DNA from 2 places in the Weizmannia sp. CD-2023 genome. Region 1 is predicted to be linked to the other one. Evidence: predicted binding sites of a transcription regulator. Region 1 holds the regulator's gene; the other holds the start of a gene.
The links. Region 1 encodes Rex, which represses fermentation and respiration genes when NADH is low (regulators of the CRP and FNR family bind a similar motif). Its sites were predicted from a motif close to TTGTGAAATATTTCACAA; they were not measured.
Positions count from the first base shown of each region.

Region 2: a site for Rex is predicted at 6,876-6,893, ahead of P9687_RS04460 (DUF1641 domain-containing protein). Genes of this name have one in related genera too.

Region 1 covers NZ_JARTJQ010000044.1:15,630-30,969, forward strand. The annotation lists gene P9687_RS06305 (nicotinate phosphoribosyltransferase) at 1-1,229, opposite strand, end outside; gene P9687_RS06310 (cysteine hydrolase family protein) at 1,258-1,812, opposite strand; gene P9687_RS06315 (dipeptide epimerase) at 1,902-2,966, opposite strand; gene P9687_RS06320 (DUF6044 family protein) at 3,180-4,856, shown strand; gene P9687_RS06325 (glycosyltransferase family 2 protein) at 4,887-5,891, shown strand; gene P9687_RS06330 (GtrA family protein) at 5,923-6,312, shown strand; gene groL (chaperonin GroEL) at 6,766-8,391, opposite strand; gene groES (co-chaperone GroES) at 8,445-8,729, opposite strand; gene P9687_RS06345 (CPBP family intramembrane glutamic endopeptidase) at 9,098-9,826, shown strand; gene P9687_RS06350 (YdiK family protein) at 9,823-10,020, shown strand; gene tatC (twin-arginine translocase subunit TatC) at 10,057-10,821, opposite strand; gene P9687_RS06360 (redox-sensing transcriptional repressor Rex) at 10,972-11,655, opposite strand; gene P9687_RS06365 (ABC-F family ATP-binding cassette domain-containing protein) at 11,970-13,889, shown strand; gene tsaD (tRNA (adenosine(37)-N6)-threonylcarbamoyltransferase complex transferase subunit TsaD) at 14,193-15,209, opposite strand; gene rimI (ribosomal protein S18-alanine N-acetyltransferase) at 15,210-15,340, opposite strand, start outside.
Region 2 covers NZ_JARTJQ010000031.1:660-15,999, reverse strand. The annotation lists gene mnmH (tRNA 2-selenouridine(34) synthase MnmH) at 1-721, opposite strand, end outside; gene selD (selenide, water dikinase SelD) at 755-1,804, opposite strand; gene P9687_RS04485 (metallophosphoesterase family protein) at 2,007-2,726, shown strand; gene P9687_RS04480 (hypothetical protein) at 2,773-2,943, shown strand; gene P9687_RS04475 (permease) at 2,931-3,995, shown strand; gene P9687_RS04470 (glutamate-5-semialdehyde dehydrogenase) at 4,059-5,306, opposite strand; gene proB (glutamate 5-kinase) at 5,307-6,401, opposite strand; gene P9687_RS04460 (DUF1641 domain-containing protein) at 6,978-7,427, shown strand; gene P9687_RS04455 (NAD(P)/FAD-dependent oxidoreductase) at 7,462-8,643, shown strand; gene P9687_RS04450 (DHH family phosphoesterase) at 8,795-9,982, opposite strand; gene rpiA (ribose-5-phosphate isomerase RpiA) at 10,035-10,721, opposite strand; gene P9687_RS04440 (C39 family peptidase) at 10,983-11,678, opposite strand; gene P9687_RS04435 (MerR family transcriptional regulator) at 12,044-12,364, shown strand; gene def (peptide deformylase) at 12,409-12,990, opposite strand; gene P9687_RS04425 (FeoB-associated Cys-rich membrane protein) at 13,208-13,387, opposite strand; gene feoB (ferrous iron transport protein B) at 13,405-15,340, opposite strand, start outside.

The DNA.
Region 1 (15,340 bases):
AAGTTTGTGACATATTTGCTGATAAAGGTATGGACAGGATGAAACATCTTCAGCCGCTTTTCCGCTGCCGGATTTTCGTCCTGCATGGCAATATAGTCGCCCTCCAGCTTGTTTGTCCGTTTGTTTAAAATACGGAATACTTTTTTCAGCCCCGGTGTTGTCACTTTTTCGGCATTGCTTGAAATTTTAATCGTATCCTGCATTTCCCCGTTCCCGTCTTCGATGGATACCATTTTATATACCGCACCGAGCGCCGGCTGGTCAAATGCCGTAATCAGTTTCGTCCCAACGCCCCATGCATCAATTTTCGCACCCTGGGCTTTTAAATGGAAAATCGTATATTCATCCAAATCACTGGATGCAAAAATTTTCGCATCCGTAAATCCGGCTTCGTCGAGCATTTCCCGTGCCTTTTTCGATAAAAAAGCCATGTCGCCGCTGTCCAGGCGGATACCAAGAAAATTGATTTTATCGCCAAATTCTTTTGCCACTTTGATGGCGTTCGGCACGCCCGAACCCAGTGTATCATATGTATCGACAAGAAAAATGCAGTTCTTATACGTTTCCGCGTATTTTTTAAAAGCGGTGTAATCATCCCGGTATGCCTGTACCATCGCATGGGCGTGCGTGCCACTCGTCGGCATGCCGAACACTTTCCCGGCCCGGACATTACTTGTTCCGTCAAATCCGCCGATGTAAGCCGCTCGCGTTCCCCACACGGAAGCATCCAGTTCATGGGCGCGCCTTGAACCAAATTCGAACAAGGCAGCATCATCACCGGCGACTGACCGGATTCTCGCAGCCTTTGTCGCAATCAGCGTCTGGTAATTGATGATATTTAAAATGGCGGTTTCGATGATTTGTGCTTCAGCCAAAGACGTTTCCACCTGGATCAGCGGTTCGTTGCCAAAAACGAGTTCCCCTTCGCGGACGGAGCGCAACGTTCCGGTGAAGCGCATTTCTGACAAGTACTGCAAAAAATCCTCGCTGTAATGGCCGGTGCTGCGCAAATAGGCAATATCTTCTTCAGTGAAGTGAAAGTGGTTCAAATAATCCACAATTCGCTCAAGCCCCGCAAAGATGGCGTAGCCATTTCCGAACGGTATTTTTCTGAAAAATGCTTCGAACACCGCTTTCCGGTTGTGGATACCGTCTTTCCAATAGGCCTGCGCCATGTTGATTTGGTATAAGTCTGTGTGAAGCGCTAAACTGTCATCTTTAAAACGCATGCTCTCGAATCACTCCTACCTAATGGGTTTACCGCACTTCCGCTCCGAGCGAACCTTTAAAATGGCTTAATGCCCATTTGTGCCCGTCCGGATTAAAACTTGCCACCGCGTTTTCGTGGACCACCAGCTTGAATCCTTTATTGTAAGCATCCACTGCCGTATGCAGCACGCAAATGTCTGTGCATACCCCGCATAAATGGATTTCTTCTATGCCCCGTTCCCGCAGCCGCAGCTCCAGATCCGTCCCGCAAAAAGCGCTGTAGCGGGTTTTATCGATCACATGAACGTTTTTCTTCCCTTTCCACGCTGTAAAAAGCGGCTGCAGTTTCCCGTACAGGTCGCGCCCGGGTGTGCCTTTGAGATTATGGGGAGGGAACAATTTCGTTTCCGGATGATAAGGATCATCTTGTTCATGGCAGTCGATTGCGAAGACCACGTAATCGCCGTTTTCAAGGAATGACTTCGTAAGCGCCACAATGTTTTCTTCAATCTGCTGCCCCGGTTTGCCGCATGTCAACCGGCCGTCGTCAGCTACGAAGTCATTGGTATAATCAATATTGATTAACGCTTTTCGGGCACCCATATGGATCCTCCGTTCATTTTAAATTATCCTTATTGTACACGAAAGATGGCTTCCGGCAAAATGTTTCATGCCGGAAGTTTATGGATAACCTACACAGGCTGGACGATGCCGATACCAGGCTGATCAGAGAGCAGGACGTCCTCGCCGTCATAGGTTAAATGATCCGGTTCTTCAGACAACCAGAGTGGCGCGTCCAGATCCATATAGACAACATTCGGATGGGCGGCCGCAAAGTGGGCAGCTGCCGCCACGGAAAGTGATGGCTCCATCATGCTGCCAACCATGCATTTCACACCGTTTGCTTCTGCAATGTCGGCAATTTTCCACGCTTCAGAAATTCCGCCGCATTTCATCAGCTTAATATTGATAAGATCGGCAAATCGGCCCGCGATCAATTTCAGCGCGTCTTTTGCCGAAAACAGGCTTTCATCTGCCATGACCGGCAGCTTTGTTCTTTCCGTTACAAACTTTAACCCTTCCCAATCATCGGCACGTACCGGCTGTTCGACAAACTCAATCCCGAAATCCTTTTTTTCCAGCTCTTGTAAAATTTGCACCGCTTGCTTCGGTTCCCACGCCTGATTGGCATCAAGGCGCAGTTTGACATCAGGCGAAACAGCGCGCCGGACCGCTTCAATCCGTTCGAGATCGATTTCCGGATATGTGCCGACCTTGATTTTCAACAGATGAAACCCGGCCTCCACGCTTTTTTCCGCATCCCATGCCATTTTTTCGGGCGTATCCACTCCGATTGTCATGGAAGTCCGGAGATTTTTCTGCCCGCCAAGATAGGCATACAGTGGAATGTTTAACCATTTGCTGTATGCATCGTAAAGGGCAATGTCGGCAGCAGCTTTTGCACTTGTGTTGCCCGTACAGCACCGCTGCACTTTTTTCAGGGCTTCCTGGAAATCACGCAAATCATGCCCGGAGAGCGCCTCCTTGATAGGCCCTGCCGCAACAGACATGATGCTTTCGGTTGAATCGCCTGTAATGACAACAGTTGGCGCAGCTGCCCCTGTACCTTTTATGCCATTGTCCAGTGTGATTTCCACTTCAATGCTGTCAATTTCATTGGCTTGCCGCAATGCTGTTTTAAACGGAACGAGCAGCGGAATGTTCCGGTAATGCACTTGCACATCTTTTATGATCATGGCAGCTTCTTCCCTTCATCCTGGCATTTCAAAGCCAATTTATGCTGGTTTTATTATATCATTAATAACGGGCCGGTGATTTAAACCCCGCATCATTTTTGCCTGTATTTTTTTGTGTGAACTTTTCCCTGGTTGCCCGCGTCTATTCAAACGTGCTTATGGAGAGAAGGGACCATACATCCAAAAATAGAAACGGGATGGTGTCAGACCGGAATGAAAATCAGTAATCATGAAAAAAATGCTTTATGGCTGGCCGTATGGATGCTGGCCGTCTACCTTTCGCCAATGTTTATTCTTGGCGGCAATATGCATATCCGGGTCCACGACAACCTGGATTCGAATATCGCCTGGTACCGGGTGCTCGACCGCAGCGGAGAACTGTTTGGCCCTCTGAATGCAACGATTCCGCAAATCATGAACGGGTTGCCGCGAAATGCGTTCGGGACGGAATTCAGCGGAATCCAGTGGCTTTACGCCCTGTTCCCTCCGGTCATCGCTTATACATTTAGCCAGACGATTACAAGAGTCTTTGCTTTTTTAGGAATGTACCTGTTACTGAAACGGCATTTCGTGCAAGGGCAGGACGGTTACTTCATCAGGGTATGGGTTTCTCTTGCTTTTGCGATCACCCCGTTTTGGCCGTCCGGCATGTTAAGCACATTGGGGATGCCGCTTGCGCTTTGGGCTTTTTTAAACATCAGGAACCGGCAGGCCACATGGAAAGAGTGGCTGGCGCTGACCCTTTTGCCTTTTTACTCCAGCTTTGTGCTCGGGTTCTTCTTTTTTCTGGCGGCGATGGGACTTTTGTGGATACGGGATGTGCTTGTGAAACGGGAGCGCAACTGGCCGTTCTTTTTTGCAATCGGCTGGATGCTGGTGCTGTATTTAGGGATTGAATACCGGCTTGTGTATTCCCTTGTCTTTTCCCATGAGCCGACAAGCCGGAATGATTTTGTTAGCTCGAAACTCGGCTTTTGGCACACGCTCCGGCTTGCGCTAAAAAATTATGTGTTCGGGCATACACATGATATGACCGTGCACACGTTTGTCATTCTGCCGTTCTCTTTTATCGCCATGTGGCTGATTTATAAAACAAAAGCATGGAAAAAGGAAAAACGGTATGTGCAGCTTTTTATGCTGAATGCCGTTTTATCGCTCTGGTATGCTTTCTGGTTCAACAAGGCATGGGAACCGTTAAAAGAAAAGATCAGCCTGCTGAATACGTTTAACTTTGCACGGTTTCATTTTTTGCGGCCGCTTATCATTTATACGATGTTTGCAGTGGGGGCATGGTTTCTTTGGAAACGCGGCAGAAAGTGGAAGGCATTCGTAAAATTTTGCCTCATCGCCCAGGTGGTTGTCCTGTTTGCGTTTAATCCTGAAATTTATTATCGTGTTGCCGGGAAACCTTCGTTCAACCAGTTTTACGCGACGGGCCAGTTTCACGAAATCGGCCGCTATATCGGCAAACCGAAAAGCGCTTACCGCGTCGCCAGCATCGGGATCCATCCGGCCATTGCCCAGTACAACGGTTTCTACACCTTAGATTCTTACAATAATTATTATCCGTTGTCTTATAAAAGGAAATTCCGAAAAATCATTGCCGGGGAACTGGAGAAAAGCCCGCAATTAAAAACGTATTTTGACCAGTGGGGGAACCGCTGTTATATTTTTGTCAGCGAACTGGGCAAGCATTATGAATTCCGGAAAAACAGCGGCGTCAAAATCCATCATCTTGCCATCGATACAAAAGCGTTTGAAAAGCTTGGCGGGCGGTATATTTTCTCGGCTGTCCCGATCCAAAACGCAGAAGAAGAGCATTTGCGGTTTTTAAAAACTTTCCGCAATGCCGACTCGGCGTGGACCATTTATTTATACGAAGTAAAGTAAGCATCATGCTGGTAAAGGAGATGCTGTAGAATGAGTCAATATCCGAAATTAACGATTGTTGTTCCTTGTTATAATGAAGAAGCCGTATTGCATGAAACGATGAAGCAGCTGTCAGAGGTGCTCGAATCTCTGATCCAGTCCAAACTGATTGCAAAAGACAGCACGCTCTTGTTTGTCGATGACGGGAGCCGCGACAAAACCTGGCAGATCATTGAATCCGCTTCGGCCCGCCATCCGTTTGTAAAAGGCATTAAACTGTCGCGCAATGCCGGGCACCAGAATGCGCTGCTTGCAGGGCTTACGGTCGCCAGTGAGCATTCCGACTGCGTCATCTCCATTGATGCCGATTTGCAGGACGATATCCGGGCGATTCGGGATTTTATGGAAAAATATTGGCAAGGCTACGATATTGTATACGGCGTCCGCGACAGCCGGGAAACGGACACTTGGTTTAAACGGACAAGTGCGCAAGGGTTCTACTGGCTGATGGGAAAAATGGGGATTCAGCTCGTGCCGAACCATGCTGATTTCCGGCTGATGAGCAAGAGAACATTGGAGGAACTTTTAAAATATAAAGAAGCAAATCTGTTTTTGCGCGGGATTATCCCTTTGCTCGGGTTTCCTTCTACGAAAGTGTATTATGACCGAAAAGAGCGGATGGCCGGGGAATCAAAATATCCGTTAAAGAAAATGCTCGCTTTTGCCCTGGATGGCATTACGTCTTTCAGCATAACCCCGGTCCGCTTTGTGACGGCCCTCGGGTTTGTCACGTTTATTTTAAGTGCGTTTGTCGGCCTTTATGCCCTTATAGAGGAGCTTGCCGGCCATACCGTCTCCGGTTGGGCTTCCCTGATCATCTCTATTTGGCTCCTTGGCGGCCTAGAGTTGATGGCGGTGGGGCTGATCGGGGAATACATCGGCAAAATTTTTAAAGAAGTCAAAAGGCGCCCGCGCTATACCATTGAAACGAATTTATATAAAAACGAGAAATCTTCTTTCGTCTTAAGCCAAAACAGTGATACAATGAAAACTTGAAAACACAACTTACGAAAGGTTTGCTGGACCCATGCTCAAACAATATGCCGCTTTTCTTAAGTTTTGCATTGTCGGCGCCGGAAATACGCTTGTTGATTTTCTCGTATTTTTTCTGCTCACCTCCGTCCATGTGCCTTATCTGGTTGCACAGGCATGTTCTTATACGGCCGGCATGGCAAACAGCTATTTGCTGAACCGGTTTTGGACGTTTCAAGTAAGAAAAAAAGCAACATGGGCTGAAGCTTCACGGTTTATCGCCGTCAATTTAATTGTCTATGCGCTGACTTCCCTTCTGCTTTTCCTCTTTCACGAGCAGTGGGGCTGGCCGCTTTTATACGCGAAGATCATTGCCACACTGGCAGGGATGGCTGTCAATTTTCTTGGCACAAGGCTCTGGGTATTCCGTGAACACGCGGAATAACCGGGCCGGCATCCCTAAAAAAACCGGCTTGCCTTCTTTCTGTCACCTGTTCAGGCCCTTCATTTCGCGCCCACCACGCTTACGTTTGCCGCTTGCCTCACCCGCCATCATTAGCGGCTTATGGGCATAGCCTTCATTCCGCAATCACTTTTCTCAAACACTTCCCTCTATTTTGCAACCATCTTACTTACGGTTTATACGCTTCCCTTCATTTCGCAATCACCCCGTACAGGACTCATGCCGCTTCCCTTCTTTTCGGCTTTTGCCATTTCAACACCCCTGTTCATTTGTAAGCATACACAAAGCGTGTATGAGAAACAGAAAAAAGAGGCTCCCGGTCACTTCCCGGGAGCCTCATTAAAAATGTAACGATCTAAAACATGAACCGAAACATGGAATGGTACAGTTTTGAACGTCTGTAAAAGCCGTTATCCCAGCATTTTCAGGCGCTTATTACATCATGCCGCCCATGCCCATGTCAGGGGCGCCGCCGCCTGCAGGTGCCGGCGGTTCAGGTTTGTCGGCAACAACTGCTTCTGTTGTAAGCAGCATTGCAGCAACAGATGCAGCATTTTGAAGTGCGGAACGGGTTACTTTCGTCGGGTCCACGATACCCGCTTCAATCATGTTGACCCATTCTCCATTGGCGGCATTGTAACCAATGCCGACATCTTCTTTTTTCAGGCGTTCGACAATGACTGAACCTTCAAGGCCGGCATTTTCCGCGATTTGGCGTACAGGTTCTTCTAAAGCGCGTGCAACGATATTGATGCCTGTTTGAACATCGCCTTCTGCTTGAATGGAAGCAACTTTCTTGATGACATTGATCAGCGCCGTGCCACCACCAGCTACAATGCCTTCTTCAACAGCAGCGCGCGTAGAGTTCAAAGCATCTTCAATGCGCAGTTTGCGTTCTTTTAATTCGGTTTCTGTCGCAGCACCGACTTTGATGACCGCTACGCCGCCGGCCAGTTTTGCAAGGCGTTCTTGTAATTTTTCACGGTCAAATTCGGAAGTCGTTTCTTCCAATTGCATGCGGATTTGGTTTACACGTGCGGAAATTGCAGCAGAGTCGCCTGCCCCTTCAACGATTGTCGTTGTTTCTTTTGTAACAACCACTTTTCCGGCACGGCCGAGTTGGTCAATGGTTGCAGATTTCAAATCAAGGCCGAGTTCTTCTGTGATCACTTCGCCGCCTGTCAGGGTTGCAATATCTTCGAGCATCGCTTTGCGGCGGTCACCGAAGCCAGGCGCTTTTACCGCAACGGCATTGAATGTGCCGCGCAGTTTGTTGACAACGAGTGTTGCAAGAGCTTCCCCTTCAACATCTTCCGCAATCAGCAACAACGGTTTGCCTTGTTGGACAACTTGTTCCAGAACAGGCAGGATTTCCTGGATATTGGAAATCTTCTTGTCTGTAATTAAGATGTAAGGGTTATCCAGAACAGCTTCCATTTTGTCGGAATCCGTTACCATGTAAGGCGATGCATAGCCACGGTCGAACTGCATTCCTTCCACAACGTCCAATTCCGTTGAGAAGCCTTTTGATTCTTCAATGGTAATAACGCCATCGTTGCCCACGCGTTCCATTGCTTCAGCGATCAATTCGCCGACTTCTTCGTCAGCAGAGGAAATTGCAGCAACTTGGGCGATGGAAGCTTTGCCTTCGATTGGTTTCGAAATGGCTTTTAATTCTTCGACAGCAGCCGCAACTGCTTTTTCAATCCCTTTGCGGATGCCAACCGGGTTTGCACCTGCTGTTACGTTTTTCAGGCCTTCACGGATCATTGCCTGTGCCAGAACAGTTGCAGTGGTTGTACCGTCACCAGCTACATCGTTCGTTTTGCTGGCCACTTCGGAGACAAGTTTGGCACCCATGTTTTCAAACGCGTCTTCGAGTTCAATTTCTTTTGCGATCGTGACACCGTCATTTGTGATCAGCGGAGAACCGAATTTCTTTTCCAGAACGACGTTACGTCCTTTCGGGCCCAATGTCACTTTTACAGCATCTGCCAGTTTATCCACACCACGAAGCATACCGCGGCGGGCTTCTTCGCCGAATTTAATTTCTTTTGCCATTTATAAAACCTCCTCATGTCATATCGTTATTTCTATGTTTCAACAAGCCAGGCTTATTCCACAACCGCCAGAATATCGCTTTCACGAAGGATTAAGTATTCTTTTCCGTCATATTTCACTTCAGTGCCGGCATATTTCGAGAAGATGATGCGGTCGCCTACTGCTACATCGATGGCAACACGTTCACCGTTATCAAGGGTACGCCCGGAACCGACAGCCACAACTTTGCCTTCCTGTGGCTTTTCTTTTGCCGTGTCAGGCAGGACAATACCGCTTGCTGTTTTTTCTTCCGATTCAACTAATTCAATGACAACGCGATCACCCAGTGGTTTTAACACGTGAAACAACCTCCTTAATTCGTATTATGTAAAATTTTGTCCATTATTAGCACTCGCATAAGTTGAGTGCTAACACATTTATTATAATAAATAATTCCTTGCTTTTTTGCAAGTCTCTCATCCAACTTTTTTTATTTTTTTCGGGCCCTGCATCCTTTAAAGAGCCCCGTCAAAGGATGCCGGTTGCGCGCCTCCATTTCAGCCGCTTGCCCTTTTATAAGTATGCTTGATCACCATCCGGATATGCAACTGAAAAGGCTGGCTCTGCGCACGGCATTTGAACCCCGCCCGGTTCAATAGTACAATGAACATATTGGACGAATTTGCGATCCTTTAAACTTTGAACTGGCAAGAAAGGAAAAGAACGCGTGAAAAAAGAGTATGTGTATATTCTCGTGACGTACATCCTTATGCTGCTGTCCGGCGCCGTCGGGTATCCGTTGCTCTACTATGCCGGGGTGAACGTTTTCCACGAACCGGCAGACAGCATGCGGACATTGACGCCCCCGCTTTGGACCGTCATCAGCTTTATCATCGGGCTGATCATCGTCCTGTACTTTTTAAGAAAAGCCGCAAAGAAAGAAACAGACCGGACTGAACCGCTTCCGGCCGCGCCATCCGCCATATGGGCAATAGGCGGCGTCTTTCTTTGTTTCTTTGCCCAGACTGCAGCCGCGATCATTGAATCATTATTCGGTGCCCCGGCTGCCTCCAACAATACGCAGCAAATCATGGCGCTGATTGAAAGATTTCCGCTCGTCATCCTCATCAGCTCGATCGCAGGGCCGATTCTCGAGGAAATCGTTTTTCGGAAAATCATTTTCGGCACGCTGCGCAGGCGCTTTTCATTCCTTTTATCCGGTATTGTCAGCTCGGTTATTTTCGGACTCGCGCATACCGAACCGAGCCACTTGTTTTTATATTCCCTTTTAGGGCTGACGCTCGCTTATTTATACGAGAAAACAAACCGGATCACCGTTTCCATGTTTGCGCATGTTTCCATGAACACGATTGTGGTCGTGAGGCTGCTTTTGCACCCGTCCGTTCTGCAGACATCCGTACATGAAATTTACAGCTCAATTGGAGGACTTCTATGATGAGACCACTTTTTTCAGGGATTGTAAACTGCCTGCTCGGGGCTTTGTTCACTTATTTTGCCATTCAGCAGGTACAAGTGGGCGGCTGGGGCTTTTTTTCTTATTTACTGCTGTTGATTGCAACATTGGATCTGGGTTCCGGCATCAGGCTGATCTTTCTCCATTTCAAGCTGAAAAACTCAGTGAAAAAATAAAAGCCGTTTTCCGGCTCCGTCCGGAAAACGGCTTTCTTATTCAGAAGCAATCGTCTGTTCATCCATTGGCATTTCTTTTGCCGCTTTTTTGGCATTGCGGTACGCCATTTTCGAAATCAGTGTGCTTGCTTCATACAGCAAAACGAGTGGAACAAAGGTAATCAGCTGCGAAAACACGTCCGGCGGGGTGATGATGCCGGCAGCTGCAATCAAAGCAAGATACGCATATTTTCTTACCTTTTTCAACAGTCTCGGCGTAATGATGCCAAGCCGGGTCAGAAACAGGACCACGACCGGCATTTGGAACACAAAGCCAAACGGAAGCGTGATCTCTAGCAGAAACTGAATATACTCCCGGATCCCGATCACCGCACGAATGCCCATTTCATTTGACAAGCCCATCATAAACTTCACCATCAGCGGACAAAGCACGAAATAGGAAAAAGAAACGCCGGCTATAAAAAGCAAGATGGAAACAGGAATGTAACTTAATGTCAGTTTCTTTTCTTTCTCATACAGCCCCGGGCTTATAAACGCCCAAAGCTGGTACAAAATCACCGGCAGGGTCAATAGGCATGCGATCACAACCGAAACTTCCATAAAAACCTTAATAGGATCGGTTACCCTGAAGGCATTCATCGTGAACATGCCGGCATTTTTGGCATGCTGCAAATAACGTATAACAGGTTTTGCGGTAAAAAAGCCAACAACCAGGGCAAACAGAAAGAAAATGAGAACGGTAATTAACCGCTTTCTCAATTCCTGGATGTGTCCGGTAACCGGCATTTTTTTCGTATTCATCGCCGTTCCCCTTTAAGTGCCGGCGTTGAATCCGCCCTTTTCCCTTTGCACGCCACAGCCAAATCCGGCCATTGCCATTTGCGCCTGCATTCCGTTTTCAATCGGGCCACCCCCTGTACCCACTATGATAACGGAAAAAAAGCTTTTTGGCTATGGCTTCGCAACCGGCTCTTTTGTTTCTTTCAAATTTTCTTCATCATTTGAATAATGTTTTAAAAAGTAGATCAGTGCCTGCAGTTCCACGGCCAGGTCAATATGATGGACGCGGATATCCGGCGGCACGTTCAGCCGGGCAGGTGTAAAGTTTAAAACGCCTTTTACATTTGTACTGGCAAGCTCGTCTGTCACTGCCTGGGCACTGGAAGCGGGGACCGTCAAAATCACAACCGTCACATCTTCCGCGCAAAGCCGTTCTCTTAATTCGTCCATGCTGTAAACAGGCACATTGCCAACATGGCTCCCCACCTTCCCGGGGTCATTGTCAAATGCCATCACAATCCGTGCGCTGTTATTCTTCGAAAAATTGTAATTCAAAAGGGCTGTACCGAGGTTCCCAACGCCAACCAGCGCTACATCTGTGATCTCATCCTGGTTCAGCGTCTTGCCGAAAAAAGACAATAAATATTTTACATTATAACCATAACCTTTTTTTCCAAGTGCCCCGAAGTAGGAAAAATCCCTGCGTATCGTAGCGGAGTCGACTTTCACCGCTTCACTCAGTTCCGCCGAGGATACCCTTTGCTTGCCAAGTGTATATAAATTTCTCAGGTACCGGTAATATAATGGAAGCCGTTTTGCAGTGGCTTGCGGTATTTTTACTGATTCATCCTTCATGTGAAATCCCCCAAGTTGAAAGCTTAAGTTTTTTGTGCTGTTGGTTCCAATCGTGCGTCCATTCCAGAATGGCAGCGCTGCCATTCTTCATTATAATATTACTCCTATCTGAGCAAAGAAAAAATATGTTTTAAAAAAATGCCTGCATGCGCCTTTTTCTCTCTCCAACTATGTTAAATATATCACAAGTAAGCATTTTTTTCATGGGTTTTTACGAATTTATGTGAAAAGTTTTTTGACAAATTCCGATCACGCCGGTTGAGTTGCAGTTCGCCTTCCTGTACACTTACAATGGTATAGAGGTGAACATAAAGATGATGTTGCTGCAAGTTCAACAAGTCACAAAATATTATGGCGCTGAACTTATTTTATCGGATATAAAATTAGAAATTCAAACAAAAGACCGGATTGCCTTGGTCGGGAGAAACGGGGCCGGCAAATCGACCCTCCTGAAAATCATCGCCGGCCAGCTTTCTTATGATGAAGGTTCCATCATTATGCCGAATGGTGTCGAAATCGGTTATCTCGCCCAAAATACCGGACTCGAATCGGATCTGTCCATTTGGGACGAAATGATGTCGGTTTTTAAAAATTTGCTGGATATGGAAAAACAGCTTCGCGAATACGAACAAAAAATGGCCGACCCTAAGATTTATAACCGCCCGGCGGAGTATGAAAAAGTGCTGCATGCTTATGATACTTTGCAGACACGTTTTAAAGATGAAGGCGGATATCAGATCGAAGCGGATATCCGGTCAGTTCTGCATGGCTTCCGTTTTGACCAGTACGACTACAACACCCCGATCCGGACATTAAGCGGCGGGCAAAAAACACGCCTTGCATTGGCGAAATTGCTGCTCACAAAGCCGGACATCCTCATTTTGGATGAGCCGACAAACCATCTCGATATCGAAACGCTCACCTGGCTGGAGCAATATTTACAAGGCTATGAAGGCGCCATTCTGATCGTGTCCCATGACCGTTATTTTCTGGATAAAGTCGTCAACCAGGTCTATGAAATTTCAAGGCATTCCATTAAAAAATACCACGGCAACTACAGCCGGTATCTGGAACAAAAAGCCGCCCAGTACGAGCGAGAGGTCAAACAATATGAAAAGCAGCAGGAAGAAGTTGCGAAATTGCAGGCATTCATCCAAAAAAACATTGCCCGTGCCACCACGACAAAGCGGGCGCAAAGTAGGAGGAAACAACTGGAAAAAATGGAATTGATGGACAAGCCGCTTGGCGATGAAAAATCTGCCCGGTTTTCGTTTGAAATTGCCAAACAAAGCGGGAACGAAGTCCTTCATGTCCGGGATGCTGCCATCGGCTACGACGGGGAGCCGGTTGCCAAAAACATCCATCTTTCAGTCAAAAAACAAGACAGTGTTGCCCTTGTCGGCCCGAACGGCATCGGCAAGTCAACGCTTTTGAAATCGATTATCCGGAGAATCCCGCTGATATCCGGCACGATCGAATATGGCTCCAACGTTATGACCGGCTATTACGATCAAGAACTGGCCGACTTATCTTCCAATAAAACGGTCCTCCGGGAATTATGGGATACATACCCGCTGAAAACAGAAAAAGAAATCCGCACGGCACTCGGGAATTTTCTTTTTTCCGGCGATGACGTTTTAAAAACCGTCTCATCCTTAAGCGGCGGCGAAAAAGCCCGGCTTGCCCTCGCCAAATTGATGCTGGAAAAGGCGAACTTTCTAATTTTAGATGAACCGACAAACCACCTTGATTTGGACAGTAAAGAAGTACTGGAAAATGCGCTCATCGATTACCCGGGAACGATTTTGTTCATTTCCCACGACCGCTATTTCATTAACCGGATTGCCACAAAAGTGGTGGAGCTCTCGCCGGAGGGAACCCGTGAATTTCTCGGCGACTATGATTATTATGTGCAAAAAAAAGAAGAAATGCTGGAAATTGCACGCCTGGAAAACACGAAACAAGAAAAGGTTAAAGCGGAACAGCCGGCGAAAAACAACTACCGGCAGGATAAAGAAGCAAAAAAACGCGAGCGGCAAAAAAAGCGGAGGATTGAAGAAATTGAAACAAGAATTGAAACGTTGGAAACAGAAATTCATGACCGGGAAGAAAAAATGGCCGACCCGGAAATCTTTCAGGACCATATTAAAATCCGCGAGCTGACAGAAGAACTGGAGCAACGGAAATTGGAGCTGGACGCGCTGATGGAAGAATGGGCAGAACTGGCGGAGTAATGTTTGGACCTGTGTGGAAATTTTCTGCACAGGTTTTTATTTTGGCATCTCGCGCCATGCACAGATTTATGCACAGGCGGTATATTGATTTCTTGCTTTCCAAAACGTTTTTCCACAAAATCCACAATTATCAACAGATTTATCCACAATACCCACAACCTGTCCGGAAAAAATTTTAAAAGTTTTACACAAGTCCAATCATTTATCAACAACTTTTCCACAGATTGTGCACAATTCCCCTGCATATCTCCAAAAAAACCGGTGTATGGACGATTCCCATACACCGGTTTTTCACAACCCTGTTTAAAAGTTTTCAATGTCCAGCCCGGGATAAGCATTTAAGTCAAGGGAGCTTCTTTTTCCCTTTTCAAAAAGCACCGTCCCGCATGCGGCAATCATCGCCGCATTGTCTGTGCATAACTGGATCGGCGGGATGCGCAACGCCACTTCAGGGAGATCCCGGAATGCTTCTGAAAGGGCAGCGCGCAATCCTTTGTTCGCGGCAACACCGCCGGCGACCAGCACTTCTTTGACGCCAAACGCTTTTACCGCCTCCACGGTTTTACCGACCAATACATCAATCACACTTTGCTGGAAGCTTGCGGCCATATCTTCAGGCCGGATGCTTTCCCCGCGCTGCGCGGCATTATGGAGGGTGTTAATGACGGCTGATTTGAGCCCGCTGAAACTGAAATCATAAGTCCCTTCCAGCCAGGATCGCGGCAAATCAACATTTGGCTTTCCTTCATGGGCAAGCCGGTCAATCTGCGGACCGCCCGGATAAGGAAGGTTCAACGTTCGTGCTACTTTGTCATAAGCTTCCCCTGCCGCATCATCTCTCGTTTCGCCGATTACTTCAAACTCGGCATGGCCCTTCATCAGCACAAGCTCCGTATGACCGCCTGAAACGACAAGCGCAAGCAGCGGAAACTTCATTTCATGCCCGATCCGGTTCGCATAAATATGGCCGGCAATATGATGGACACCGACAAGTGGAATCTGATGCGCGAAACTGAGCGCCTTTGCGGCATTGACGCCAACAAGCAACGCGCCCACAAGCCCGGGCCCTTCTGTCACGGCGATCGCATCCAGGTCTTTAAAAGCCGCGTCTGCCTGCTGCATCGCTTCCTCAATGACAATGGTAATTTGCTCGACATGGTGGCGGGATGCAAGCTCTGGCACCACCCCGCCGAACCGTTTGTGGCTTTCAATCTGGGAAGCGACCACATTGGAAACAATTTCCGTCCCGTTTTTAATGACAGCTGCAGCCGTTTCATCGCAGCTCGTTTCTATGCCTAATACCAACAAATCTTTTTCCATTTATAAATTCACCCACATCACAATTGCGTCTTCATAATTATCCGTGTAATAGCCTTTCCGGATGCCGCCTTCCCGAAATCCGAGCTTCCTGTATAAGGAGCGCGCAATCATATTGCTGACGCGTACCTCCA
Region 2 (15,340 bases), on a different contig from region 1:
TCATAATTTTCGTGCCGCGCGCTTTGTTTTCCATCAAAAATTCCGGCACCACTACTTTTCCGATTCTTTTGCTTTCCGCTTCCATCAGAATATACGGCGCATTTTTCAATTGTAAAATGCGCTCTGCCAACAAAGCATCGAACGTTTTCTGGTTATGGGAGCTTAGGCCGATATCCCCGAAAATGCTGCCGCGATGATTGGCCATGCCTTCCAGGTCAAGGACCGGATAGCCTTCCGAAGCAAGCGCCCGGAGCATATACGTTTTACCGGTGCCTGTATAGCCGCCCAGCACATACGTAACCGGATGAAAGTCCATATTTTCAAGCAGACCTGTCACCCATTTCCGGTAGGCGCGGTAGCCTCCCTGGAGCCGGTAGGCATGGATGTCCATCAGATTCAAAACGGTTGCCGCCGTTTTGCTCCGCATACCGCCGCGCCAGCAAAATACCGCTTTTTCCCCTTCTATTTCACGGAAAGCCTCGATAAAACCGGGCAACTTTTTCGAAAAAATTTCAAGTCCGCGTTCTTTCGCAGCGCGGTTGCCGGATTGGGCATAAATCGTCCCCACTTCCGCCCGTTCTTCATCATTAAATAAAGGGATATTCACGCTCCCCGGAATCGTTGCGTTCCGGTATTCGGAAGGGGAACGGACATCCACCCATGTGAGCTGCTTTTTCTCCATCCGTTTTCTTGCTTCTTCAATGGTAATGTCTTGAAACAAATATTTCCCGCCTTTCTATGGTTCCTGATGGGACTATTGCACTTTGATACGGCCGGGATGACTCGCGACGACTTCACCGATCAGGCAGGCTTCCACCCCTGATTTTACAAGTTCTTCGAGCAGCTGTTCCGCTTCATCGCCGGCAACGGACAGCAATAGGCCGCCTGATGTGACCGCATCACTTAAAATCCATTTATCTATTTGGTCCATGCCTTCTGGGAAGTCGACGACATTTTCAATATGGGCAAAATTATTCTTTGTGCCGCCCGGAACAGCACCTGCTTCCGCCAGTTCACGCACGCGCGGCAGCACCGGCACTTTGTCTTGGTAAATACGGAGCCCATTTTTGCTCCCCTGCGCCATTTCGGATGCATGGCCCAAAAGCCCGAACCCGGTCACATCGGTCGAAGCATGGATGGTGTAATCCCGGGAAATTTCAGCTGCTTTTTTATTTAAGGTGGCCATGACATTGGTCACGCGTGTGATCTCTTCTTCCGTTAATAAATCCCGTTTAATGGAAGTGGTCAAAATCCCGACCCCGATCGGTTTCGTCAATATCAGCTTGTCCCCCGGTTTGGCCCCTGCATTCGTGCGGATATTTGCCGGGTGGATCGTGCCAGTCACCGCCATCCCGAATTTAGGTTCCTGGTCATCAATCGAATGCCCACCGGCTAAAGTGACCCCGGCTTCTTTGCACTTATCACCGGCGCCTTTTAAAATATCGGCAAGAATGGCTTTGTCGAGGGTATGGATCGGAAAAGCAACAATATTCAGCGCAGTTAGCGGCGTACCGCCCATGGCATAAATATCACTAATTGCGTTTGCCGCCGCCACCTGGCCGAATGCATAAGGGTCATTGACAATCGGTGTAAAAAAGTCGACTGTCTGCACGATTGCCAAATCATCCGTCAGCTTGTAAACGCCGGCATCATCGTTCGTATCGAGCCCGACAAGCAAATTCGGATCCGCTGCCTTCGGTGGCAGCGTCCGCATCACCTGCTGCAAATCCGCCGGACCGATTTTGCATCCGCATCCGCCTTTTGTTGTCAGTGAAGTCAATTTTATTTTTTCTGATTGTGCCATATTGCATCAACCTGACCTTTCTTAAAGCATGTCTGATCCTTGTACCATTATAGACCACTTCGCAGCAAAATGCATTTTCTTCCGCTCCGTCCGCCTAATGAGGACGCTGAAAACGGATCCCGGTGGTGAAACCAGGCAGGTCGGGATAAACCCGCAACCCATTATGGTATAATAAAGGAAACAAATTTTTGAGGTGATCGCGTTGAAACTGGCATTTATATCCGATATTCACGGCAATGCGCATGCGCTCGAAGCCGTGCTGGAAGATATTGAACAAAAGCGGGCCGATAAAATTTTTGTCCTCGGCGATCTTTGCTTTCGCGGCCCGGAACCACAGCGGGCATATGAGATGGTGATGGCTTTAAATACGGAAGTGATTAAAGGAAATGCTGATGAATGGGTGTACAGGGGTGTCGGCATGAACGAAGTGCCGGAAAAGGCTTATGAAATGATGAACCGGGAGCGGGACTGGACGGTTTCCCGGATGGAGCAGAATGCAGTGGAGTCGTTGCACCAGCTCCCCGAAGAGGTAAAATACGAATACGGCGGCATCAAAATTCACGGATTTCACGCCACCCCGTACAGTTTGTTTGAAAATGTGCCGCCGGATAGTGAAAACAGCAAGTTGAAAGAGAAGTTAATGCAGGAAGACGCGGATATTTATTTATACGCGCACATCCACCTGCCGTTTATCCGCACGTTTGATGGCAAAACGTTTGTCAATCTCGGCAGTGTCGGTCTGCCGTTTGACGGGATCGCCAAAGCCTCTTATGCGATGGTGGAAATTGGCGATCACGATTACCAGGTTTCCAATGTCCGTGTTTCCTACGATGTGCAAAAGACGATCGGGTTATTTGAAGCTTCCGATTATCCGAATAAAGACAAGCTGATCGACATTTTAACCCGGGCAAAAAATGATTGAACCCACCCCCGGTTTTAACCGGGGGTTTTTTTCGGCAGAAGTTTTTGTGAAATTTTTCACGAAAGAGCATAAAAAAGCGCAGCAGCCCCATGCCAAAAAAGAGACAGCCATTGGCATCACCCGCCATTTATTTTTTCACCTTATTATGTTATCATTAACAATTGGTATAAATTTTACTGTCATAGAAATGGAGATGTTGTTGCTTTGGCTGTTGTGAATCATACGGCAAAACCTGAACAGCAATCCGAGAAAAAGGCGGCATGGCTTGCCGTTTTGTTTCTCGTCATTGCCGCGTTCGGCCTTTTTTATGTAAAATGGTGGCCGTACTATGAGAAGTCTTTGCTTGCCGCCCATACGCATTCCATCGGGACATCGATTCTCGGGGATCCGGGCAAATCGGCATCATTTTCATGGGATGGCACCTTCCAATATGTGATCGCGTATTTTCAGGCTGTTTGGAAAGCGGCCGTGCTCGGCATTTTGCTCGGTTCGCTCGTGCAAGTGCTCCTGCCTTCTGCATGGCTGCTTAAAGTGCTCGGCAAAACGTCATTTGGAAGTACGGTCATTGCCGGAGCGAGCGCCATTCCCGGCATGATGTGCACATGCTGCGCAGCACCGATTGCAGTCGGGCTGCGCAAAAAACAAGTGTCCACACCTGCGGCACTCGCCTTTTGGATTGGTAACCCGATGCTGAATCCGGCAACGCTGATTTTCATGGCTTTTGTATTATCATGGAAATTTACCCTTCTCCGCATCGTCGCAGGGCTTATCATGACGTTCGGGGTCAGCTGGCTGGCGGGCCGGCTTGTGAAAAACGAACAACCGGTGAACATCCGCCAGTTCGAGCCAGATGCCGGAGAAAACAACGGGTCCTTTTTCTTAAGATGGGGAAAGGCCGCCGGAAATATGATCCTGTATCTTGTTCCGGCTTATTTGCTTTCGGTTGTTGTGTTAAGTGCGGCCCGTTTCTGGTTGTTTCCGGCATTCGGCCAGCATGCCGGAAACAGCATTACGGCGGTGATCCTGCTTGCTCTTGCCGGCATGCTGTTTGTCATTCCGACAGCAGCTGAAATTCCGATTGTCCAGACGATGATGGCTTTCGGGCTCGGGACAGGTCCGGCCAGCGCACTGCTTGTGACGCTTCCGGCCATCAGCCTTCCTTCCTTGATCATGGTTGGCCGGTCGTTTTCAAAACAAACCCTTCTGTTTGTTGCAGCCTCCTGTGTTGTGGTCGGGATTGTGGCAGGATTATGTGGAATGTTTTTTTAACCAAACGATTGCCCGGAGCATATGAATAAAACGGCGCGGCTATCTGGCCGCGCCGTTTTGCATTCATTCTCTGACTTGGCCGCTCCCGTAAATCCAATATTTTGTGGACGTTAAGGCATCCAACCCCATCGGACCGCGGGCATGCAGTTTCTGGGTGCTGATGCCGATTTCCGCCCCGTATCCGAACTCAAAACCGTCTGTAAAGCGGGTGGACGCATTATGGTACACACAGGCGGCATCCACCATGGACATGAAATGTTCCGCCCGGGCCCCGTCTTCTGTTACAATCGCCTCTGAATGTTTTGTGCCGTAACGGTTGATGTGCCGGATCGCTTCATCTGTATCTTCCACCGTTTTGACGCTGATTTTAAGCGCGAGATATTCGCAATACCAGTCCTCTTCCGCCGCCTCTTTTGCAGCCGGAAAAATTTTTCGCACCGGCTCGTCTCCGTAAATCTCCACCCCTTTTTCCGCCAGTGCGCTAAGCAGCTTTTCACCGTGCTGGGCGAGCCAATGCGCATGGATTAAAAGCGTTTCGATAGCATTGCAGACGGATGGGCGCTGTGTTTTTGCATTGACTGCGATCCGGACGGCCATTTCCGGCTGTGCTGTTTCGTCAATATATAAATGGCAATTGCCCGCCCCGGTTTCAATCACCGGTACAGAAGCTTCGCGGACAACAGTATCAATCAGCTTTTTCCCGCCTCTCGGGATCAAGACATCAAGATAATCACGAAGGTGGAACATTTCTGTTGCCGCCTCCCTGCCTGTATCTTCGATGAGCTGGACGGCATCTTCAGGAAAGCCTGTCTCCGCCAATGCGCGGTGAATGGAAGTGACGAGCGCCTGATTTGAGCAGATGGAAGACGAGCTTCCCCTTAAAATGACCGCATTGCCCGTTTTGATCGCAAGCGTGGCAGCATCGGCCGTAACATTCGGGCGCGCTTCGTAAATCATGCCGATGACACCGACCGGCACTTTCTTTTTGAGGATGAGCAATCCGTTTTCTTTCTTGATTTCCTCGACCGTTTCCCCGACCGGATCTCTTAATTTCACAAGCAGCCGGACCGCTTCTGACATATCATGGATCCGCTTCTCGTTCAGCATCATCCTGTCGAGTATATTTTCCGGAAGGCCTGCCCGGCTCCCCCGCCTGAGGTCTTTTTTGTTTTCGGAAATGATCGTTTCCCGGTCCTCAAGCAAAACACGGGCAATCGCCAAAAGCGCTTTGTTTTTTTCTTCCGTTGTTTTTTTGGCGAGCACCATGCTGATATTCTTCGCTTTTTTTCCTTTTTCTGCGGCTTCAGACATTTAACCCAGCCCCTTTCTGTTTAAAGGCACCCAATGATCGCGGTGAATGACTTCTTCTGCTGCCCGCCCGCTAGGCCTCATAAGCACGCGCAACAGCTCTTCTGCACCGTAAAGCACTTCCCCTTTTCCAAGCAGCCCTTTTGCGCCGTAGACGTCCACGACATCGCCTTTTTGGAATGTGCCGGAAATTTTTTGAATGCCTGCCGGAAGCAGGCTGCTCCCTTTTTGCAGCAAAGCCTGTTCCGCGCCGCGGTCAATGTATATTTTTCCGGCACTTTCCGAAAACAGCGCGATCCATTGTTTCCGGCTCTTTACAGCTGGGCGGGTGGCTCCGATATACGTGCCGTCCCCTTTTCCTTCGAGTATCCTGACGAGTTTATCGCACCCTTTTCCTTTTCCAATAAACACCCGGACGCCGAGGGAGACAGCTGTATTTGCGGCTTTTAACTTTGACAACATGCCGCCTGTTCCCGCTTTCGACCCGGCGCCTCCAGCCATTTTCATCATCTCGGGCGTAATATGATCGATAAAATCAATGCGCTGCGCACAACGGTCGTATTTTGGATTCGTGCTGTACAGCCCATTTACATCCGTTAAAATGATGAGGCATCCGGCGTGGACAAGCCCGCTGACAAGCGCTGACAGCATATCATTATCGCCGAAAGTCAGTTCTGAGACCGACACGGAATCATTCTCATTGATAACTGGGATGACGCCGCGGCGCAAAAGCTCTGTTATCGTTGAATAAGCGTTATGGTACCGGTCTTTTGTGGAAAAATCTTTCCGGGTCAACAAAATTTGCGCCGGTATTAAGCCGTAAGCACCGAGCGCTTCCCTGTAACGCTGGATGAGCACACTCTGGCCGATAGCAGCAGCAGCCTGCTTCCCTTTTAACGTGACGGGCCGCGCCGGGTAACCGAGCAGCCGGAACCCGCACGCGACGGCGCCGGATGAAACGACGACCACCTCATGCCCGGCTTTGTGCAATGCGACAAGGGCGCCGATATGATCGGCAAACTTCTGTTCATCGATTTCACCGGCGTCATTTGTTAAAGAACTGCTTCCGATTTTTACGACGACTCTGTTTTTCTCCATGGCTTTTCTCTCCTTCTAAAAAAGGTGAAACAAAAAGGCCTTTCCGTCCCTGTAAAAAGGACGAAAAGGCCTTGCTTTTCGCGGTACCACCTTTTTTGGGCGACATTTGCGCCCCGCTCTTTTTTGATAACGCAAAACTTTGCGCCCGGTTTTCCGGGACCCGGAAGGCAGGTTCGGCAGGCCGCCTGCTGCTGCACCTTTCAGCCTGTGGGTGCCGCTCTCTTATGCAAGGGTGATCCGCCTACTATTCCTTCGTTCACGTTCAGTATTTTTAATTATCTTACAACAGCAGTAGCAGAAATGCAAGCAAAATATTTTGCTATGCATAACCCAGGCAGCCGGGACAAAAAATAAGCTTACATGCGGATTTTCCCCGAAAATGGAAAGCAAATTACTTTCTATACGGTGAAAATTTGATATACTAGTCATGTATGAGGTTTCATCACCTTTCTTTGTGAATCTTGGTACGTAATTATGGGAGGAAATTCACAATCAGGAGGGGGGAATCAGGGAACCCGTATATTTTTTTGCATCTACATATGTGTGGGAATTCCATCAGAAAAGGAGAAATAGGAGATGGCAGAAACTTCAGCTCAAAAAGGCAATCCTGAAGAAAAACCGGAAGTAACCCCGGAAACGGCAGTCGTACAGAAAGATTTGCTGGATCAATTATTGGATCCGGAAATCCAGCAATCTTTGACGGTGTTGGTTGAAAGCCTGCCGAAAATGGCCGAACTGGTCACCATGTTAAACAAAGCCTATGATTTTGCGCAATCCATTATGACAGATAAAGTGCTGGTCAATGATTTTAAAGGCGGATTTCTAGGCTTTCTGGATCCCGTTGCCGAAAAAGCAAAGGGGCTTGCCCAAACTGCGATTGAAGCAAAAGACCGTGCCGAGACGTCCACAGACACAATCGGATTGTTCGGCCTGTTGAGATTGCTGAAAGATCCGCAAGCCCAGAAGCTGTTCCGTTTCCTGCAGTCTTATCTTGCAGTCGCGGAAGAACGCAGCAAACAGCAGTAAGGTGAATGAGAACTAATGAAAACGGGGGATCCATATGAGTAAAAAAATTGTCATTTTAGGGGCCGGTTATGGCGGCCTGTTATCTGCGTTATCAGCGCGTGAATATTTGTCAAAAGACGATGCAGCGATCACGGTCGTAAACCGTGTGCCGGACCATCAAATTATTACGGAATTGCACCGTCTGGCGGCGGGCGGCGTTTCTGAAAAACGGGTGTCGCTTCCGCTCAGAAAACTGTTTAAAGGTAAAGATGTCGACGTTCAGGTGGATGAAGTCACAAAAATCTCGCCTGATTCGAAAGAAGTATCGCTCGGAAGCGGCTTTAAGCTGAATTACGATGTGCTCGTTGTCGCACTCGGCAGCGAAACAGCTTTCTTCGGCATTCCGGGCCTTGAAGAAAACAGCTTTCTGTTAAAATCAGTGGACGATGCGAAACGCATTCATGCCCATATCGAGTCCTGCCTTGCGCAGTATGTCAAAACGAAAAACAAAGCGGATGCCACATTTGTTGTCGGCGGTGGCGGCCTGACCGGGATTGAACTGGTTGGCGAGCTGGCGGACAAGGTGCCGGCATGGTCGAAAAAATTTGCGATCGACCCTTCTGAAATCTCGCTTATTTGTGTCGAAGCGGCGCCTTCCATTTTGCCGAACTTCGCGCCAAATCTAATTGAGCGGGCAACGAAGAGCCTGGAAGCGCGTGGTGTGCAATTTTTGACAGGCATCCCTGTTACGAAATTCCAGGATAATGTCGTGGAATTAAAAGACGGCCAGAAAATCGAAACAAAAACGCTTGTCTGGACGGGCGGCGTGCAAGGAAACCGTGTCGTTGCAAATTCCGGGATTGAAGTAAACCGCGGGCGTGCAACCGTAAACGCCTATTTGCAATCCACTTCCCATCCGGATGTGTTTGTTGCAGGCGACAGCGCGGTTGTCTTCCCGTCAGAAGGCGCACGCCCTTATCCGCCAACAGCACAAATGTCGTGGCAAATGGGAGAATTGATTGGCTATAATCTTTCTGCTTATTTAAAAGGCGGGAAAATGCAGACGTTCCACCCGATCAATTCCGGTACGCTTGCAAGCCTCGGCAGAAAAGATGCCATTGCATTTATCGGGGAAAACCAAACGCAATTAAAAGGCTTCCCAGCTTCCGCTATGAAAGAAGCAAGCAATATTCGTTACCTGGCCCATATTAACGGGTTATTCTCACTTGTATATTAAGGAAAAAGGCGCATCCAAACGCGGATGCGCCTTTTTTAAGCCTCTTTTTCCCCGGCAAACCTAAGTTGCAGGCCGCGCTTTTTTTTCGTGCAAATTGGCCGCAACCGGCTCTATACCTGCACGAAAAAAAGCCCGGCATCACCGGGCAGCTTTACAAACCACTTTCGCTTCTTTTTTTCTTTTTGTCCATATATTCCAAATACGCCTCATCGTGGGTAAGCCATGCTTGGAACTGGCGCTTTACAAATTTTTCCGCTTCTTCAAAGGCAGAAAAAGAAGGAGACTGCTTTAAGCCTCTTGCTTCGATCGCCCAGCCTTTTTGAGGGTCTTTATAAATAAAGATTGGTTCCCCGCTGCGGTTTTGGTATAAACATCCCGCTTCCTGCCCTTTGATATTGGACTGGTTATGGGCAAAATCGCGTTTCAGCGGTTCTGTTTTAAACGTTTCGACGACAAACTGCCGGAACGCCTCTTCCGTCAGCACGGCCCCCGATGCTTTTTTGTGCCCGCCCCCGTCGTATTTTTTGGCAATTTCCGATACGTCAATATGGTCATGAATCGTCCTGAAACTGATCCGTTTCTTTCCGACCATGCAAATGGCGATATAATCGAGATGCGGGTATTCTTTTGCAACGGCATTCCCCAATTCGGAATGATGCGACTCGGCATGAATAACGCCTGCATAATAACCGTCAATCACAGCCTGGTAGACTTCCCGCTTTTTTCCATTTATATATCTTTCGATTTTTTTCTCTTCCAGATCAAGTATTTTTTCTTCCAAATCATCAAATGAAAACGTTTCACTGCCGCTAAGTTTATGTAGCAAAATCTCTTCAAACTCTTCGATCGGATACAGATAGAAAAGATCATTTAATTTTTTGGCCTGCATATTCCCGTTGCGTTCCCATTCCCATGTATCCATTTGCCGGACAAGTTCGACAAACGCGTCAACAGCACCTGTCGGGTTGATTTTTCCTTCCGCTTGCAGATACCGATAAAACAAAGAAGTGGCGCTTGCCTGTTTGCCGTCTTCCTCCACCTGGACAGAAGCCCATTCATGCTCATTTAAGTGAAGCGCGCTTTTATGGTGGTCAATCAGTTTCACTTTTCCGCCCTGTGCGGCATAGGCATCGAGGAGCTCCGCATTTTTTTCATTGACCGATAAATCGGTAATCCACAGCATGTCTTCTTTATGTTCTTTTTTTAAAAAAGCTTCCACCTGGGGATTTAAACCGGACACAGAATTATACTGGATTTCAATGTCTTTTCCGAATGCAAGCCTGGCAAGAATCCCACAGCCAAGCCCGTCCAGGTCATTATGGGTTAATAAACGATACATCAATCTTCCTCCGAAATTAAAATTTCTGTATGGTCTCCCATACGGATGTTTTTCACAAAATAATATTCTTTGCCTCCGCCCGGTTCCGGGTATATACCTTGTCGCCGTTCCCGATGACAACAAGATCGCAAATGCCGAGAAAAAGCCCGTGTTCAACAATGCCTGTTATGCTGTCCAGCCAGGCTCCAAACGCGCCAATATCAGGCGTTTGGAGCTTTATATCCACGATATAGTGGCCGCCGTCTGTTACATACGGCCGGCCTTCTTTCATCCGGAGGACAGGGTTTAACCCTTCTCGCTCAAACGTTTTCACCAAATGTTTGTATCCGAACGGGACCACTTCCACCGGCAGCGGAAAAGCACCAAGTTTTTGAACCATTTTCCGGGAATCCACCACCCAGATATTTCTTTTTGATGCCTTTGCCACCAGTTTTTCAAACAACAACGCCCCGCCGCCGCCTTTGATGCCGTTTAAGGAAGGGTCCACCTCGTCGGCTCCGTCAATGGTCATATCCATTTGCGCCGTATCGTTCAAGTCTGCTATCGGAATGCCGCATTCGCGCGCAAGTTTTTCTGTCGCACGCGAGGTGGGCACACCGGTGATGTGCAGGCCGCTTTGCACCCGTTCCCCTAATTTTTTTATCGTGTAATAAACAGTTGAGCCGGTCCCAAGCCCGACAATCATTCCATCTTCTACGAGTTCCGCTGCTTTCTCCCCGGCCATCTTTTTCCCGTCCATACCTCTGCACCTGCCTTTACTTTGATTTTATAACAGTCTTAAAGAATTATAAAGGAAAGCGCAAACAGCCATGAAATGAAAATAAAAAAATCGCTCTGCCTTTCAAGGTTTAAACGCAACACGCACACACACGGGCCATTTTTGGATAATATAACCGGACATGCCGGGCCTTATACAAGCATACATTCACGGGCGGCCGCTTTTTGCGCTTTTTCGGGCAATCCAACAACTTTGAAGCTCGTTTTCCGTCAGGCTTTTTGTTCACCGGATCACAATGGCCTGGCTGCCCATCTGCTTCCACGCTTTCTCAAATGCTTCACGGCCAAGCTGCTTATTTTTTGTTCCATACGGGTCATTCACATAAATATGGCCTGGATCGTACCCTGTAATGACAACACTGTGTTCGCTGTATGTGATGTTAATACTTCCCTGGGGCGTGTCCCATGTTTTGAAATCAGAAACCGGCTGAAACCGGGCTGTCGTAATCACCCAGACAGCATGCCCTTCCTCAACATTTTCCAGGATTTTTGAAAAAGGCTGTCCCGTTAAATCCGCCGCTCTTTTGCCGGCATATTTTTTGGCCAGTTCAAAAACAGGGCCGTGGTACACGCCATACCCGGGACCATCCTCCATGTTCCCGACAAAACCTGCGTTCGGATTGCCGTGCTGCCCGTTTTTATAGGTAAACGGCACATACTTGATTTCTTCCGCCAATTGATTCTTGGTCACATGAAAACCGTTATCGACAAGCAGCATCGCGAGGCTTGTCACTTCACAGCCGTTATAAAGGCGGGGCGCATCCATTTGCCTGATAATCGGCACATCGAGCAGTTTTTTGGCAGCAGCGTTATTTTGCGCGGATTTTTGGGCCGATTCTTTATGGGTCAGATACTCATTTAAGGCGAGCAACATGACGATCAATACGATTGCTGCAAAAATGAGCCTGGATGATTTCATCTGTGCTACTCCCCTTTCGGTTATGGCGAAAGCATTCACCGTCTTTCCGTTCTTTCCTGTATGCACTTTAACCCCTGCCGGCCGGGGAAGCGCACGGGAAACTGTCTGTCCCGCTTTTAAGCCGGCCACGGGAAGCCGCCATTCCTGCAGAGAAACCAGTCTTGAATTATTATATGGATAAATTGGAAAGAACTCAACTCCGCGTAAGAGCAATCCAAAATGAACATCAAAGGACTGCTGTTATGTAATCTCACGTGCCGATGAAAAATACGTATATTTTTGTCAGGTTTTCTTACACAAAGATGGTCTAAACGGCTTTTTTGGTATATATTAATAAAAACACCTTACAAAGGGAGGATGCACCGGTGGCAACGAATGAATCATACTTGGAAAAGAAAGTCATCTCGATCGGAACGGTATGTGAATTAACCGGCTTAAGTGAAAGAAGAATCCGCTACTATGAAGAAAGGAAATTGATTTTCCCGGAACGGACAAACAGAGGGATCCGGAAATATTCATTTACCGATGTTGAACGCCTGATGGACATCGCCAATAAACGTGAAGAAGGCATCCAGACTGCGGAAATCCGCAAAGAATATATGAAAGAGAAAAAATACAATGAACGCACGATGCGCGAACAAGTCATCCGCGGCCAGCTGAATGCTTATTTCCGCACAAGAGAATAATGCATCAAACGGCAGCCGGGCAGGCTGCCGTTTGCGCAAGCTGTTTATTCATACACGCTCCGGATATCCGTGTTTGCAGGAAGGGCGAACGGATTGTCCTTGTTAATATGGTCATAGAACATAATCCCGTTCAAGTGGTCCATCTCATGCTGAAAAACAATCGCGGGATAGCCCTTTAATTTAATGAGCACTTCATTCCCGTCCAAATCGTATGCCTTTACTTTAATCCGTTCATAACGCGGCACAAAACCATCCACTTTCCGGTCAACCGACAGGCAGCCTTCCCCTTGCGGAAGGTAGATCATCGATATCGAATGGCTGACCAGTTTTGGATTAAAAACCGTGTACGCCTTTTCACCGTCTTCATCCGCAATATAAACGGCAAACATCCTTTTATTAAGGCCGATCTGATTTGCGGACAATCCAACGCCTGCACGCAAATTGCATTTGCCGGCAATCTCCGGATCCTGGCTGTTTTTTAAAAACTGGAGCATGCAGCGCAGTTCCGCTTTGTCTTCTTCAGTTGGCGGCATGTTCACTTCATCCAGCACTTTTCTTAAAATCGGATCGCCTTCCCTGACGATATCATCCATTGTAATCATATAATCATCATTATATTTGCTCATAGATTGAACCCTCATCTGCCTTTTTCCTGAAATTCTATTTACCCGGCACGGGACGGCCCCGGAACCGGCTGCCATTATACCTGTTTGGACATTGTTAATCTTACCATACCGCAGCAAAAAAATCTAAACAGACGGAACGCCGGACACGGTTTCCGCCAATGCGAACCCCCTGCCTATCATAAACCGGGCACACCTTTTAAAGGGCGGCCCGGTATTTTCAGCTTTTTGCCGTTTTGGCCCGAGATGGAGCGTCCGGCGCACAACAGCTTGCTGTATTGCAGTGGTTTTTCAATGCACAGGAAGCGCACTGCCCTTCCCTGCTTTTTTTGATAAAACGGATCAGCGTAAATGCCGCATAAGCAAAAATCACAACACCGAGCAAAATACTAAATAACATCGGAACATTCCCCCGTTTTAAAAAGCGATGAACCGCCCAATATTGTAAATCAGAAAAGCGATCAAGTAAGCAATCACAAGTGCATAAGCGATCGAAAAAAGCGTCACTTTCCCCGAACCGGTTTCTTTATGGATAATGGCCACGGTCGAAAGGCATGGAATGTATAAAAGAATGAATACCATGAAACTATAGGCCGAAAGCGGTGTAAAAGCATGGGAAATCACACCTGCCAGAGATGCGCCGTCTGGAACAAAATAGAGGACGTTCATCGTCGAAACGACCACTTCTTTTGCCATAAAACCGGTCAGAAGGGCAGCCGCGGCCTGCCATGTTCCAAAACCGAGCGGCTTGAAGACAGGCGCAATCCATCCGCATAGGATCGCCATAAAACTTTTATCGACAGGCACATTGAATCCGCCCGGCCCCGCATTCGAAATGAGCCAAATGGCTACCGTGCCACCGAAAATCAAAGTCCCTGCTTTCTGGACGAAACCTTTCCCTTTATCCCATGTGCTTCTGTACAAACTCCGCGCATTCGGCACGCGGTACGGCGGCAGTTCAATGACAAAAACAGAACCTTCCGTTTTTACCACCATTGAAAATACTTTGGCAAGCAAAAGCGCAACGACAATGCCGAGCACATACAGCGACAGGACAATGAGTGCCTGATGGTGGCGGAAAAAAGCCGCGACAAACAAACTGTAGACCGAAAGCCGCGCAGAACAGGACATCAATGGGGTCAAAAGCGTCGTTAACAGCCGCTCTTTCGGCTGTTCAATCGTCCTTGCTGCCATGACGCCGGGGACATTGCAGCCGAAGCCGATAATCAGCGGAATAAATGCTTTTCCGTTTAAACCGACTGCCTCCATCACCCTGTCCATGACCATCGCTACCCGTGCCATATATCCGGAATCTTCAATCACCGAGATAAAGAAAAACAAAACAAAAATTTGCGGCACAAAAACGAGAACGCCGCCAACTCCGGCCACAATCCCGTTTAACACAAGATCACGGATAAACGGTGTTGCCCCCGCTTCTTTCAACCCTGCTTCAATCCAGGCGGTCAGCGGGCCTGAAAAAAACTTGTCAAGCCAATCCGATAAAGGGGTGCCGAGCCAGTTGAATGTAATGCAAAATACCAAATACATCATCACAAGAAAGATCGGCACGCCAAGGTATTTATTCGTGACGACGGCATCTATTTTCTCCGTCAGCGTTTTCTTTTCTGCCGCCGTTTGTTCAACAGCGGTTTCCATTAGCCTGTCAATAAATTGCTGCCGCTTTTTAAACATTTCCTGCTTAATGGAAGTATGCGGGTTGGCGGCACGGAGCCTGCGCTCCACACCCGCGCAAAAATCTTCGAGTTCCGGCTTTACATTCATAAACGCCGGAATTTGGCGAATCACTTCATTGCCTTCCAAAAACTGGAGCGCCAGCCATCGTTTGTTCAATGACCGGAAATCCGGCAGCTGGTCCATGAGATAGGTCGCCGCATGCTCCAATTCATCGCCGTAATCAATACGGAAATCGGGCACAACCGCCTTTTCTTGCATCTGCTCCGATATGGTCTTGCATCCTTTTCCTGTCCTTGCAATAATCGGCACGACCGGAATGCCGAGGGCTTCTGCAAGCGAACGATCATTCACTTTCATGCCGCGCGATTTTGCAACATCTATCATATTCAGCCCGATCAGAACCGGCTTTCCGTACTCCATCAATTGGATGGTCAAATGCAGGTTCCGTGCGAGCTGGGAAGCGTCGACGATATTCAAAACGGATGTGAAGTCTTCCTCAATTAAGAATCTCGATGCCACCGCTTCATCTTTGGAAAGCGGGTTCAAGGCATAAATACCGGGCAAATCAATCAGCACCCCGGCATTTTCCTTCAGCTGGCCCACCTTTTTTTCAACGGTAACACCTGTCCAGTTTCCAACATATTCATATGATCCGGTA